Regions from separate parts of the Streptomyces sp. NPDC027663 genome, predicted to be linked through region 2. Evidence: riboswitches for the same ligand, from Rfam matches in the RefSeq annotation. Region 2 holds a riboswitch; the other holds the start of a gene.

Region 1 (7,411 bases), on a different contig from region 2:
AGTCACCAGTGCTCCCGTCACACCGGCGCCCTTCGCCGCCTCCTCCGCGCCGGCCTCGTGCACGAACAGGCGGCTCGCACCCGAGTCGACCAGACAGTGCTCGATCTCGCGGGCCTTGAGCAGCGGGTTCATCGGGACGACGACTCCGCCGGCGCGCAGGATGCCGTAGTAGAGCGCGACGAACGCCGGAACGTTCGGCAGCATGACGCCCACCCGGTCACCGGCCGCCAGCCCCTCCGCCCGGAGCATTCCGGCGACGCGGGAGGCTGCCGCGTCCAGCTCCGCGTACGTCATCACTCCGGCGCCGAACCGGAGGGCGGGACGACGGGGGTGAAGCAGTGCCGTCTCCGACAGGTTCTTCGCGATGTTCGGCATGTGTCCTCCAGGTGACAACCCCGTCAATTGCCCAGTGCCCGGTACAGAGTGGCGGTCGTAGAAGCCGCGACCAATGGACCGGCGGACAAGATGACACCGGATGTGTTGGTCCCGCCGACAAACTCCGTCGCCGATGCCCCGTTCATCACAGCCCTGACTTGTGGTCGGCGACAACCGCGCTCACCTAGGCTGGCCTCGTGCCACGTCGACCGCCCGTCCCTGAAATCGCCGCCGTTGCACAGTCCCTGCGCCCGCATCTGTCCGAGCTGGTCGAGCGGGCCGCCCGCCGCATCCGCGAGGAGATCGACATCTACGGCCCCTCGGGCACCGTGCCGGAGGAGGAGCTGCGGGCGTCGCTGCGGCGCAACATCGACAGCATGCTCGCCCAGTTCGCCCGGGGCAGCGCACCCGACCTCACCGAGCCCAGCAGGACCGGACGGCTGCGCGCGATCCAGGGCGGTCCGCTGCCCGACGTCCTGCGCGCCTACCGGCTCGGGTTCGCCGAAGTGTGGGCGGTCCTGGCCGACGAGGCCGGCCGGCTCGCCGTCGATCCGTCCGTACTGGTGCCGGCTGCGGCCGACGCCTGGCAGCTCGCCGACGAGTACAGCGACGCGCTGACCTCCGCCTACCGCAGGGCGGCCGCCGAACTCGTCCGTAGCCAGGAGCGTGAGCGCTCCGCCCTGACGGAGGCGCTGCTCACCGGCCGGATCACCGACCGCGGCACGCAGTGGGAGGTGGCCCAGAGTCTGGGCCTGCCGAGGAAGGGCCCGTTCGTCGCGGTCGCCGCGGAGGCCACCGCCCTCGGCCAGGAACCCCTCGGTGACGTCGAGGCCCAGCTGACCGCGCACGGCATCCCATCGGCCTGGGCGCTGCGGCCCGATCTGCGCATCGGGATCGTCTGCCTGCTCCGTCCGGACGCCGTCGACCTGACGATGGCGGTACTACGACGCCTGGCCACCGCCCGGGTGGGGGTGAGCCCGGCCTTCGCGTCCCTCGACGGCACCGGCCAGGCGCTGCGCCACGCCCGGCTGGCCCTGAACAGCCCGCCCTCGGGAACGGCCCCCCACGTCGTCCGCTTCCAGGACGACCCGCTCACCCTCGTCATGGCCGCCGCGCCGGAAGCCGCCGCCGACATCGCCCGCAGTGTCATGGGCCCGGTCCTGGCGCTCGGCCCGGACACCCGGGCCGTACTGCTCGACACCTTCCAGAGCTGGGTCGAGGCTGCCGGCAACGCCACCGCGACGGCCCAGGCCCTGCACTGCCACCCCAACACCGTCCGCTACCGTCTCCGCCGCCTGGAGGACCTGACCGGCCATTCGCTCCAGGCCCCCGGCGACACCGCCGAACTGGTGGCCGCTCTCCGCGCGGTCAGGTTGCTTCCCCACCCCGGGGAGGACACACACGCCGGTTGACCAGCTCGGGTTCAGGTTCCACCCGGCCCCTTCGAGACGGATGCGCACGCCGGTTCTCCAGCTCGGGCTCAGGTTCCACCCGGCCCCGCCGGGGGACGGACGGGCACCCCGGTTGACCAGCTCGGCTCCTCGTGCGGGCGCCAACACCTCGGCCCCTGGCGAGTGATGCAGCTCGGGGCCCCCTCTACGCCACTCCCCCACGGCTCCGACGAACGCTCGAGGCAGGGGAATCCGGCAGCCGCTCACAGGCGTAGGGGAGGGAAGCGTGCGGCGCTTCCCGCCGCCGGCCTGTTCGACACCTGCCGGCCGCATGTCTCAACTCACCTACCGTATGGCGGACATCACCCACCGCAACTCGGGCGGGACCCGTAGGCTGGCCGGTGCAGCTGGTTCGCCCCGTCCGCCAGGCGGGATGCGTCGCAAGAGGGAACCCGGTGGAAATCCGGGACTGCCCCGCAGCGGTGAGCGGGAACGACCGCCGTCATACGCACTGGGCCCACGGAGGGCCTGGGAAGCGACGGCCAGTAGGAGTCTCGTACGACAGAGACGCGCCCGCGAGTCCGAAGACCTGCCAACTGCCCGCGTGCGAGCCACTCGTGCGCGGACATCCCGGTGACCTCGAGGGCGGTTGGGGGCACCTCCGGACCATGTCCGGGGGGAGTACAGACCAGGCGGACGACCGTGCCTCGGCGCGCGGGGTCGTGTCCGCCCGGTTCGTCACCCCTTCGCGCTCTCGCCCCGTCCCCGGGATCTCAGGGATTCATCTCGCGAAGGAGATCTCCGTGACCAGCAAGTCCGCAGCTGCGGCAGCACGGGCGACCGTGTACGGCTACCCCCGCCAGGGCCGGCACCGGGAACTGAAGAAGGCCGTCGAGGGTTACTGGGCGGGCCGCGTCAGCGCGGACGCCCTGCGCGCCACCGCGGCCGAACTGCGCCGCGCCACCTGGCGGCAGCTCGCCGAGGCAGGCATCCACGAGGTGCCCACCGGTGACTTCTCGTACTACGACCACGTCCTCGACACCACCGTCATGGTCGGCGCGCTCCCCGCACGCCACCGGGCCGCCGTCGAGACGGACGCGCTGGACGGGTACTTCGCCATGGCCCGCGGCACCGACGACGTGGCGCCGCTGGAGATGACGAAGTGGTTCGACACCAACTACCACTACCTCGTGCCGGAACTGAGCCCGGACACGGTGTTCTCGGCCGACTCGCACAAGCAGGTCTCGGAGCTGAAGGAGGCCCTCGCCCTGGGCCTGACCGCACGCCCGGTCCTCGTCGGCCCCGTCACCTACCTGCTGCTCGCCAAGGCCGCCCCCGGCGCGGACGCCGGCTTCATCCCGCTCACCCTGCTCGACCGGCTGCTGCCGGTCTACGCCGAGATCCTCGCCGACCTGCGCGCGGCCGGCGCCGAGTGGGTGCAGCTCGACGAGCCCGCCCTGGTCCAGGACCGCACCCCGGCCGAACTGAACGCCGCCGCCCGCGCCTACCGCGAGCTCGGCGCCCTCACCGACCGGCCCAAGCTGCTGGTCGCCTCCTACTTCGACCGGCTCGGCGACGCCCTGCCCGTGCTGGCCAAGGCACCGGTCGAGGGGCTCGCCCTGGACTTCACCGGGGCGGCGGCAGCCCAGCTCGACGACCTCGCCGCCGTGGGCGGCCTGCCCGGCAAGCGCCTGGTCGCCGGTGTCGTCAACGGCCGCAACATCTGGGTCGACGACCTGGAGGAGTCGCTCGCCACACTCGGCACCCTGCTGGGACTCGCGGACCGGGTGGACGTGGCCGCCTCCTGCTCGCTGCTGCACGTGCCGCTCGACGCCGCCGCGGAACATGACATCGACCCGCAGATCCTGCGCTGGCTGGCCTTCGCGAAGCAGAAGACCCGGGAGATCGTCACCCTCGCCAAGGGGCTCGCCCGGGGCACCGGCGCGATCACCGCCGAACTCGCCGCGAACCGCGCCGACCTGGCCTCCCGCGCGGGCTCGCCGATCACCCACACCCCGGCCGTCCGCGCCCGCACCGCCGCCGTCACCGCGGCCGACGCCCGCCGCGCCCAGCCGTACGCCGAACGCGCGGCCGCCCAGCGCGCACACCTCGGACTGCCGCTGCTGCCGACCACGACCATCGGCTCCTTCCCGCAGACCGGTGAACTGCGCACGGCCCGGGCCGGACTGCGTGCGGGCCGGATCACCCCGGCCGATTACGAGGAGCGGATCAAGGCCGAGATCCGGGAGGTGGTCGGCTTCCAGGAGAAGGCCGGGCTGGACGTGCTGGTGCACGGCGAGCCCGAACGCAACGACATGGTCCAGTACTTCGCCGAACAGCTCACCGGCTACCTGGCCACCCAGCACGGCTGGGTCCAGTCGTACGGCACCCGTTACGTCCGCCCGCCGATCCTCGCCGGGGACATCTCCCGCCCGGAGCCGATGACGGTGCGCTGGACGACGTACGCCCAGTCCCTCACCGGTCGGCCGGTCAAGGGCATGCTCACCGGGCCGGTCACCATGCTCGCCTGGTCCTTCGTCCGTGACGACCAGCCGCTCGCCGAGACCGCCCGCCAGGTGGCCCTCGCCCTGCGCGACGAGGTCGGCGACCTGGAGGCCGCGGGCACTTCGGTGATCCAGGTCGACGAGCCCGCCCTGCGCGAGACCCTGCCGCTGCGCGCCGCCGACCGCCCCGCCTATCTGGAGTGGGCCACCGAGGCGTTCCGGCTGACCACGAGCGGCGTCCGGCCGGACACCCAGATCCACACCCACATGTGCTACGCCGAGTTCGGCGACATCGTCCAGGCCATCGGCGATCTCGACGCCGATGTCATCAGCCTGGAGGCGGCCCGCTCCCACATGCAGATCGCACGTGAACTCGCCGGCCACGGCTACCCGCGCGAGGCGGGGCCCGGTGTCCACGACATCCACTCGCCGCGTGTGCCCAGCCCGGAGGAGGTGGCCGGCCTGCTGCGCACCGGTCTGCAGGCGATCCCCGCTGAACGTCTGTGGGTCAATCCCGACTGCGGCCTGAAGACCCGCGGCTGGTCCGAGACCCGTGCGTCCCTCGAGAACCTGGTCGCAGCGGCTCGCACGGTCCGTGCGGAGCTGTAGCGCGGGCGCACGCCTGGCACCGGAACACGCCTGACAGAACGCGTCCGGCACAGTCCGACACAGAAGGACGTCTGACACAGGGCTCGCCCGCCCCGGTCGCCGTGACCGGGGCGGGCGTTGTCTCCGCCTCCCCCTCCAGAGGCCGAACGGCCCCCTCCAGGGGCCGACGTCGTGCCGTGACCTACTGGAACTGCTCGGTCCGGCTGGCCACGAGACGGCCGCTCGCGAATCCCTCGACCCGGGCCGACCGTGCCGCGGCGCCACCGGGCACCGTCACCTCGACCTGGCCGTCCGCCACGTCGACCGACGCGCGCGGACGCTGGTCGACATAGACGTCCAGCCGGTCGATGTTGGTCGACTTCACCTTGAGCCTGAGGGATCCGTTCTGGGTGGTGACATCCGTGACGGACACGGTGTGCGGGGCCAGGCCTCCCAGGATCCGACCTGCCCGCTCCAGCAGGTCGGCATTGTCCTTGAGCAGGTCGTCGCGCGTCATCCGGTGCAGTTCGTCGGGCGTGACGCCGAGGTCTTCGACCGGGGTGCCCGAGTTCGCGCCCACCCGCAGAGTGCGGCGGATCGCCACGCGCATACCGGCCTTCTTCGGCAGCCGCGCGTACGGCGAGGACGGGTCGCCGGCCATGAGGCCGGCCAGGAAGTTCTGCGTCCACACATTGGCTCCGCCCGCGCCGGTGCTCTGATCGGTGCCGAGGACCGGACCGATCCGGTGGTCCTGGAACCCGGCGGCGAAGATGTCGGTGGCGGAGTAGCAGCGGGCGTTGGTGACGAGAACGACCGGGCCGAAGTACTGCTGGCCGATGGCGTTGGCGCCGTCCTCGGGGCTGAGCGGGAAGGCACCGGAGAACGCGGCTCCGATCTCGACGGCCTGGTCCATCGACGGCACCCATGCTCCGAGGTCCACCTGTGGGTCGCCCTGGTGCTTGCGGCAGACCCGCAGGTTGAGCGGCGTGTTGATGAACTGCACCGGCTCGGGGGTGATCCGGCCGGGCGTGAAGAGCTGCAGGGCGAACTCGGCGGCGAAGACGAGGCCGCCGCCGTTGTCCCGCACGTCCAGGATCAGGCCCCGGTCCGGCAGGAGGCTGAGGAGCCTCAGCAGTTCCCGGACGTAGCCCTCGAGGTCGTCCACGCTGAAGGTGAAGATCCGCAGGTGGCCGAACGTCCCCGCGGAGGTCTGCACCTCCTTGGCCCGGAAGACCTCCGGCATGTCGGTGGCGATCTCGCCCGCGCGCAGATCGGGCGCGGGTTCGCCGGCCGCGGCGGCGTTCGCCTGGGCCACGACCCGCGGAGCGAACAGCAGCACCTTCGCGCGGCTGATCTCGTCACCTTCGAGGTCCAGCCCCTGCGCCGCCGCGACCGCGCTCACCGCGTCCGCGTCCACGGCAGGCGGCCGGTTGTCCACGATGCGCCAGTTCTCGCGGAACTCCCGCGCGGTGCCGCTCCTGTCGAGGTAGCTGATGGTCACCCATTCCTCGAAGGGCGGCAGGTGGAGGCGCAGGGGGCGTACGGTCAGCGACTCGACGCCCCGGCTGCGGCGCGCCTCGGGGTTGCTGCCGGCGAACCGGGCGGCGACGAGATCGACGGCCTGGGCGATGGGGGTGCCGCTCCAGTGGGTGATCTCGACGCCCGGCTCGAAGCCGGGGGCGGAAAGGCCCTCGGCCACATGGGTGACCATGAAGTGGGTGCCCTGCCCGTCGGTGTAGCGCTCGACGAGGAAGGGCAGGAAGGCGATCTTGCCTGCGAAGGGCTCGGGCAGCAGATAGTTGGTGTGCAGGTCCCTCACGGAGTGGAAGATCTCGGACATCTCGCTGTGGAACATCCACTCCGGCGGCATGTCCTGCGGTGTCTGCCGCTCCATGCGGTGGATGAGCAGTCGCAGGCGCTGGACCGGATTGACCGCGTACATGGCGGCCTTCAGCGGCAGGTGCACGTAGTTCTGCTCCAGCAGAACCAGCGCCTGCGCGGCAATGACCCGTCGTTCCGCCAGGGTCAGCGTGCCCGCTCCCTGCAGGAAGGTGGCCACATCGGTGGAGGCTGCGAGGTGCTCGCGCACCGGCGCGGCCGCGTTGCGGACGAAGTCGGGGACGGTGTTGCCGACCGGCTCGCTCAAGACGGCTCCTGAGGGTGTGACGTACGGACGGGTGCCGGGACTGTCTCACCGTCAGTTATCGGGGCCGGCATCGCTACAGCTGAGTCGCACGCACACCCTTCACTCGAACGAGCGTCCTCAATTCGACAGAGCGGCTACGACAGCGCCCCACGCCTCCTGCCCGCTCCAGAGCGGGCAGGAGACAGCCGGCCGAAGCCGTCAAGCGGACGCCGTTGCCTACGGCCGGGTCGAGGGCGTCACCGTTCCTCGGTGGGCGCGGGGACCGCGGGCTGGGTCCGGGCCGCGCCGGCGGCCGTGGACTGTCAGAAACCCATCGGCCGCGTGTGTGGGGTGGCATGGGGGTCGCTGGACCACACGAGGCGCAGCTCGATGTTCTCGGGCCCGGCGATGGACCGGATCAACTGTGC
Region 2 (7,411 bases):
GCCGGCGGCTATGCGCCTCGACTTGAACGCCATGACCGGCGAGGCGAAACCGCTGCCCGCGATCGTCTTCAGGACCAGCTGACGGTCGAGGCCGCAGGCCGCCGCCAGCTCACTGGCCTCGGCCAGCGCCTGCACCTCGATGCCCATCAGCAGGTTGAGGAGCAGCTTCATCCGCATGCCGGAACCGAGTGCGCCCAGATGGACGACCTCCTTGGCCAGCAACTGCAGCACAGGGCGGACGGCGTGGAACGCCTTCTCCTCGCCGCCGGCGAACAACCGCAGTTCACCGTCGCGGGCGTGGTCCCGGTTGCCGAGCATGCCGACGTCCAGGACCGAGGGGACGTCCCCCGCGATCTGGACGACCTCGTCGGGGGAGACGGTGCTGGCGCAGATGAGGACGCCCGGGTAGGGGCCCTTGGCCAGCACGCCGTCCGGGCCGCGGAGCACGTCGCCGAGGGCTTCGCCGTCGGCGACGACACAGATGGCGGCGCTCGTACCCGCGACGGCGTCGGCGGGATGTGCGGCGGCGTGGGCGCCCGCCTCGGCAAGCGGCGCGATCCGCTCCGCGGTACGGTTCCAGACCCGGACCTTGATTCCCTGGTCGAGGAGGCGACCGGCCAGGCCGGCACCCATTGCGCCGAGCCCGAGCACGGCGACCGGGCCGTTGGTGGTGTGTGGCGTCATGACGCCACCCCCTTGGTCTCCTTGATCACCCGGAACCGCAGCGACTGCCGCTGGTCGACCCACTCGCGCAGCGGCGCCACCAGCTCGCGGTGCTCCTCGCTCTGCTGCCAGGCGAAGAACTGCTCGGCGGACTCCCACTCGCTGGTGATGACCCACTGACGGGAGTCGTCGGCGGGTTCACCGAGCCGCTCGACGATGTGACCGGGGCTGCTCGCCACGGACTTCCTGAGGTGCTCGTACAGGTCCAGGAACCCCTGCTCGCCGCCCTCGATCACACGGACCGCGAAAACGACGCTCAGCTTGTCGGCCGGTCGGCCTTCATGGTTCATGCCCATGTCTCCTCCTGATGATGAGATCCGGCAGGACACGCATCCCACGGACTCATGTCCCCCGTACGGCTGCAACTCCGAATGGGGGACAAGCCAGTCGGCACAAGGGGTTCACGTTCCGTCATTAGACAATTCGGGTGAGTGGCGGGCGGTTTTGCCGGGGGAAACGGGCGAAGTCACCGGCCGCGAGGTTTACCGGCCCGGCGGGCGGCGGTCGGGCCGAGCGGTCCGGCACCGGGCGCGAGGACCAGGACGCCGGAGCCGGGCCTGGCTTCAGGTGGGGAGCCACCGGACCGCGGCGCGCGGGAACTCGAAGCACGGATCGACGGCGCGGTCGGCCGTAGTGCGTGACGGGTCGGGGTTTCCCGGCGTCAGCCGTGACGGCGCGGTCGGCCGTGGTGCGGGGTTCGGGCTTTCCCGGCGTCAGCCGTGGCGGCGCGGTCGGCCGTAGTGCTGCCATGGGAGGTGTGGTGGGGGGAGGGCCGGCCTGCCGGACCCGGTGGTGACGGACCGTGGCATGGTTTCTCGTCGCCGGTGATGGAATGATGATCGGCGACATAAGGCGACGGCGGTCCGAGGAAGCCGGTGTGAATCCGGCGCGGTCCCGCCACTGTGACCGGTGAGCGAGTTCCGGCATGCCACCGCCCCGGGGCCCGGGGCGGGAAGGCGGGGCGAAGCGATGACCCGGGAGCCAGGAGACTCACGCGGTCGCCTCCTCACGGAACACCGGGGCGGATCTCCCCGGGAGGGGAGTGGCGCGGCGTGCCCGAGAAGTCGGTGGACGAGGCAGCGAACGGGGCTGTGGTACGGAGTGGTTCGGCGCCGTGCCGGGTCGTCGTGTGCCGGGACTGCTGCTGCGGCAGTCCCAAGGTGACCGGTGTCGATCACGCGGCGCAGACCGCGCGCCTGCGGGCGGAGGTGCCGGTGCGCGTCTCCGAGTGTCTCGACGTGTGCGATCAGGCAAACGTCATCGTCGTACAGCCGTCCGCCGCGGGCCGGGCCGCCGGTGCGCGGCCGGTCTGGCTGGGGCTCGTCAACGATGCCGACGCGACCGAGGACATCGTCACCTGGGTGCATGCCGGCGGCCCGGGCGTGGCTCCCCTGCCGGACATCCTCGACCTGTACGCCTTCACGCCACCGCGGCGTCGTGTCGGTTCCTGACGGGCCGTGGACGTGCGCGGGCGGTAAGGCCCTGTACATGTGGGGGGCTTGGGCCGTGTATGTGTGGTGGCTTGGGCTGCGGACGTGTGGGGGCCGTGTGGTGGCTTGGGCCGTGGACGTGTGGGTTCCTACGCCGTGGCCGTAAGGGTTCCTACGACCGTGGTGGGGGTGAGGCCGCACGGTGAGCCGGCAGGTCCGGCCCGGCGACCTCGCTCGTGCGGCAGTGAACTCGGCATGCACCCGGCAAAGTTCCGCCACCGGTGACCCACGCGCCCCGGGCCCCTCTGCCCCGCGGGAGAGGAAGATCACGCCTGATGGGTGCGGTCTTGGCCGTGCGCGTGTCACGCGGTACGGTCTGTGCGATATCGACGACGGCGAGACGGAAGCCGGTGGGAATCCGGCACGGTCGCGCCACTGTATGCGGGCTCCGGAAGGTGCTCGTGAGTCAGACCCGTGGCCGTCGTCCTGTGCACCACCGAGATGGGACGCGAACTCCCAGAGGAGGTTCTGCCATGGCGCAGACCGTCGCCCAGCCGACAGCCACCAACCCCGCCGTTCCCGCGACGCTGCCGCTGAAGGCGATAGCTCCCTGGGCGGTCTTCTTCGGCATCCTGATGCTGGTCCTGCTGTACTTCGTCGGCGCCGAGCAGGGCGCCACCTCGGTGTTCAGCGGCACGGACGTGCACGAATGGGTGCACGACGGCCGGCACCTGCTCGGCTTCCCCTGCCACTGACGCGAGGGACTCCGTACGCTCATGAACTCCGCAACGGTAAGAAACCTTCTCGTGCGGGGCATGCTCGCCGGCCTCGCCGCCGGTGTGCTCGCCCTGATCGTGGCCTACTTCCTCGGTGAGCCGAGCGTCGACAAGGCGATCAGCTTCGAGGACGCCCACTCACACGAGCACGAGATGGAAGTCGTCTCCCGCTCCGTGCAGTCCACGGCCGGCCTCGCCACCGGTGTCCTCGTCTACGGGGTCGCCTTCGGCGGTATCGCCGCGCTCGCGTTCTGCTTCGCCCTGGGCCGTGTCGGCCGTTTCGGCCCGCGGGCCACAGCACTGCTGCTGTCGGGCAGCGCGCTGCTGGCCGTCTATGTGGTGCCGTTCATGAAGTACCCGGCCAACCCGCCGTCGGTGGGCGACCCGGACACCATCGGCAAGCGGACCACCCTGTACTTCCTGATGATGGTGCTCAGTGTGCTGCTGGCGGTCGCCGCGACCATCCTGGGCAAGCGCCTGGCGCCTGCTCTGGGCACGTGGTGGGCGACCGTGGTGGCGGTGGCGGCGTTCGTCGTCGTGGTCGGGCTGGCGTACGAGTTCCTGCCGGTCATCAACGAGGTGCCGAAGGACTTCCCGGCCGCCCTGCTGTGGCGGTTCCGCCTGTCCGCGCTGGCCATCCAGGCCGTGCTGTGGACCGGATTCGGGCTCGCCTTCGGTGAGTTGGCCGAGCGTCTGCTGAACCCCAAGCCGGCGACGGCCGCGTCCGGGCAGACGGTTCCGGCCGCGCGCTGATTCCTTCCGGACAACAGAGGGCCCCTCGGAACCATCCGGGGGCCCTCTGGCGTTCCCCGGACACCGATGCGCACGGGATCACCGCCATGGCACAGGACCCGGCTGATCCGACGCGATCCACCCCGGCGAGGAGCGGAGGAACCGAGTGGCCAGACACCCCCAGCCGCGCCGCATCACCCTCGGTGGGCGCGAGGCGGTCGCCCTCACCGTCCAGGAGTACGAGCAACTCGTCGCCAGCCGACGGCAGATAGGCGGCCAGAGCGCCCGGGTGCGCGTGCTCGCCCAGCAGGCGAAGCGGACCGAACGGCTCCTGGAGGAGTTGCAGACCCTGGTCGAGGCCCCGGCGGACTGCGGTGAACGGAACACCACGGTGCCGTCCCCATGCCCGGCGTCCTGCCCCGCGCACCGAGCGGCAGAGGCCGACGCAGGCACCGACTGCCTGCGCTGCGCCGTCGCGGCCCTGCTGCACCGGCACCGGCACGGGGCCGCCTGACGGCGGGGACCGCACTCAGGGGCTGGTGCCCGGCCCGGCCAAGGGCTGTCCGAGGCGCAGATTCCACCGCCCGGCCCGTCCGCTGAGTTCCGTTGCCGTCAGCGGGGGTACGTCGAGCCGCCAGAAGGCGGCAGCGGGCAGGTCCAGCACCTGGACGACCGCGGCCCGTACGACCTCCGGCTCGACCACGGCGAGCGTACGGCCGTCCCGGTCCCGCATGCCGTCCAGCCAGCGCCCGACCCGCTCGCACACGTGCTGGACCGACTCCCCGCCGTGTGCCGCCCAGCCGGGATCGGTGAGCCACCGGCCCACCGCCTCCGGTTCCGCGGCTCCCACGTCCTCCAAGGTGCGGCCCCGCCACCGGCCCACATCCAGAGCTCTCAAGTCGGCCGTCTCCACGGCGTCGAGGCCGAGCGCCGCCGCCGTCTCCCGGCAGCGCGCGCTCGGGGAAGCGGCCGCCCGGGCAGCGGTCGGCAGCGAACCGGCCGCCGAGCGGGCGCGGGCCGCGCCGATGGCGTCGATCGAGTCACCGCCGTAGAAGCGGGCCTGCCGCAGTGACGGGCTCGTCGCGGGCGAGACGAAGACGACTCGGCTGGTCACGTGGCTCCTCGGAGAAGTTTCCGGTGGTCGCCGGGCCATGAGTACGTCCCCTCGTCCCGTCGGCCTCGGCGGCGAACATAGCATCCGCAGACCTCGCGGTTCCCGCAGATTCGCAGGTCAGCGAAGGCGGGAGCGCAGCTGGGGGCCGGCCCGCGGTGCCCGGGGAAGGTGCCGGGGGCCAGGCGGTGGGTGATTCTGGAGGGGTGTGGGGTGTCCTAGTGAGCCGGCTGCCGGCGGCCTACGCCGCCTCCGCTCGTCGCGCCCTGCGCGTGATGCTCGCTGCCGCAACCGGCTTCTACCTCTTCCGCTACGGCTTCGGCCTCCCCGTGGCGGCGACCTACGCGCTGTTCACCGCGATCGCACTGGGCGGCCTGTCCAGGATCCCCGGCACCGGCCCGCAGCGCTCCGCGCTGATCCTGCGCCTGCTGCCGGTGTGCTGGCTGCTCGTGACCGTCGGCACCTACCTGTCCGTACGGACCTGGAGCGCGGTGACCGGCATGCTGGTGATCGGCTTCGCGCTGGCCTTCTCCGCCGTGGGCGGACCGCGCCCGGCAGGGGCGGCGCCGGGGCTGCAACTGCTCTACATCCTGCCGTCGTTCCCGCCGTACGATCCCGGCTCGCTCGCCGAGCGGCTGATCGGCACGACCACCGGGGCGGTCCTGCTGATCGCCGCGGAGGCGCTCCTCTTCCCCGAGCCCCGCCCGCCGACGTACCGGGAACGGGCGGCCCGCGGCGCGCTGACCGCGCAACGGTGCGCGCGGCTGCTGGCCGCACCCCCCTACGCCCTGACCGCCGCGGACATCCAGGCGGAGCACCGGGCGAGCCAGGCGCTGCGTGACCGCAACCAGCCGGAGGCCGAGCGGCCGGCGGGGCCCGGGGTGCGCGATCGGGCACTCACCCACACCGGCCTCACCACCCGAACCCTGCTCAGCCGGCTGGTGCAGCTGCCCGCCACGCCGGGGGAGGAGCCGGACCGCGAGGTGACCGCCGTACTGGACGCCGTGGCGCGACTGGCGGCGGCGACCGCGGCCTGCCTGCGGGCCGGGCCACCCCCCACGGCGGAGTACGCGGACCTGGTCGCGGCCCGCGCACACCTGTCCGACCGCTCCGAGGGCGCTCCTCCCGCCGGGACGGACGCCGGCCACCCGGCAGCCGAGGCGAGCGCCGGTCACGCGTCCGCCGGGGCCGGCGTCGGCCGCGGTCCGGAGGGGGCGGTCGTCGGCCACCCGCCCGACGGGTCCGGTCCCGTCGCCGGTCTGGCGCCCGCCGTGCTGCGCCGTCACGCCGCCGTGCTGGAGATCGCCGACGCGGCGCTGGCCATGGCCACGGCGGCCGATCTGGCGGTACGGGGCCGGCACACCTCGATGGAGACGGCGCCCGGCCGCTTCTGGTACGCGACGGTCCCGGCTCCGGTCCTGTGGTGGCACCGGCTGCGCGGCCATGCCGGGCGGCGGTCGGTGTTCTTCCAGAACGCGGTGCGTATCGCGCTGGCCCTGACGGCGGTCCGGCTGGTGGCCGGGGTGGACACCCTGCCCCACGGGTTCTGGGCCATGCTGGCGACGCTCACCCTCGTCCGTACCACCGTGGACCAGACGTGGAGCACCATCCGCGTGGCACTCGCGGGCACACTGGCCGGGGCCCTGGTGACCGCCGGCATACTGATCGGCGTCGGTCCGCACACCGTCGTCTACGCCGTCATGCTCCCGCTGTGGATGCTGTTCGCCTTCACGGTGGGTCCCGTGCGGGGCGTCGGCTGGGCCCAGGGCCTCTTCACCGTCCTCGTGGCCCTGGTCTTCGCCCAGCTGGCGCCGCCGACCTGGCGGCTGGCCGAGGTCCGGATGCTCGACGTGCTGATCGGCAGTGCGATCGGCGCCGTCTTCGGTGTGCTGGCCTGGCCCCGCGGTGCCCATGACGAACTGCGCTACGCGGCGGCGGAACTGATGCGCAGAGCCGCGGAGATCGTCGTCGCGACCAGTGCCACGGTCGCCGGCGGGGCGGCGGGGGCCACCCAGCAGGGGCCGTCCGGTCACCGGTCGCTGCAACGTGCCGTCATCCTCGCGGAGTCGGCTTATGCGCAGTACCAGAGCGAGCCGCCGCGGATGGAGCCCCAGAGGCACAGGACCGAGCTGCCCGACATGGACTGGCAGGCCACGCTGATCACCGGGCACCACACCCTCTGGGGGTCCGCACGGTTGCTGGAGCCGCCGCGGACCACGCTGAGCCCACCGTCGGCCGAGTCGGCAGGCGTGCTGGGGGAGCGCGTGGCCGGGCGGATGCTGCTGGTCTCGGCGGCGCTGGACCCGGGAGACGACACCCCGGCTTCGGTACCGATGATGGACCCGGCCCTCGCAGGCTTCGCAGCCGAGCCGCCCGGCGCCCCGCGACGCTACTACGCGACCGTCTCCTGGCTGGCCTCGCTCATGACCGACCTGGCCCGGATCGCGCACACCGGCCGCGCCGCCGCTGACGACGGCGGCGCGACCGCGGACGAGTGACGTGGTTCGGCGGGCAGAGCGGTCGACGGACGGTGCTAGGAGGCCTGGGCCTTGTCGTACAGGGCCTTGGCCACGTCCCCGAAGTAGGGACCGAACATACGGTTCGGCAGGAACGTGTAGCCGAAGCTGTTCACGGAGACC

Evidence for each region. A riboswitch is a leader RNA that binds a small molecule or an ion and turns the genes downstream of it on or off. The one in region 2 is predicted to bind cobalamin.
Region 1: another riboswitch for cobalamin. It lies ahead of metE (5-methyltetrahydropteroyltriglutamate--homocysteine S-methyltransferase); the one in region 2 lies ahead of ACZ4SF_RS28410 ((2Fe-2S) ferredoxin domain-containing protein).

The regions. Positions count from the first base shown of each region.
Region 1 covers NZ_JBVHSK010000009.1:305,657-313,067, forward strand. The annotation lists gene ACZ4SF_RS24550 (long-chain-fatty-acid--CoA ligase) at 1-375, opposite strand, end outside; gene ACZ4SF_RS24555 (PucR family transcriptional regulator) at 573-1,787, shown strand; cobalamin riboswitch at 2,158-2,377, shown strand; gene metE (5-methyltetrahydropteroyltriglutamate--homocysteine S-methyltransferase) at 2,570-4,879, shown strand; gene ACZ4SF_RS24565 (S41 family peptidase) at 5,061-7,004, opposite strand; gene ACZ4SF_RS24570 (hypothetical protein) at 7,307-7,411, opposite strand, start outside.
Region 2 covers NZ_JBVHSK010000013.1:977-8,387, forward strand. The annotation lists gene ACZ4SF_RS28400 (NAD(P)-dependent oxidoreductase) at 1-684, opposite strand, end outside; gene ACZ4SF_RS28405 (antibiotic biosynthesis monooxygenase family protein) at 681-1,019, opposite strand; cobalamin riboswitch at 1,522-1,735, shown strand; gene ACZ4SF_RS28410 ((2Fe-2S) ferredoxin domain-containing protein) at 1,791-2,174, shown strand; gene ACZ4SF_RS28415 (CbtB domain-containing protein) at 2,687-2,908, shown strand; gene ACZ4SF_RS28420 (CbtA family protein) at 2,930-3,682, shown strand; gene ACZ4SF_RS28425 (hypothetical protein) at 3,828-4,175, shown strand; gene ACZ4SF_RS28430 (histidine phosphatase family protein) at 4,191-4,775, opposite strand; gene ACZ4SF_RS28435 (FUSC family protein) at 5,048-7,270, shown strand; gene ACZ4SF_RS28440 (trypsin-like serine peptidase) at 7,306-7,411, opposite strand, start outside.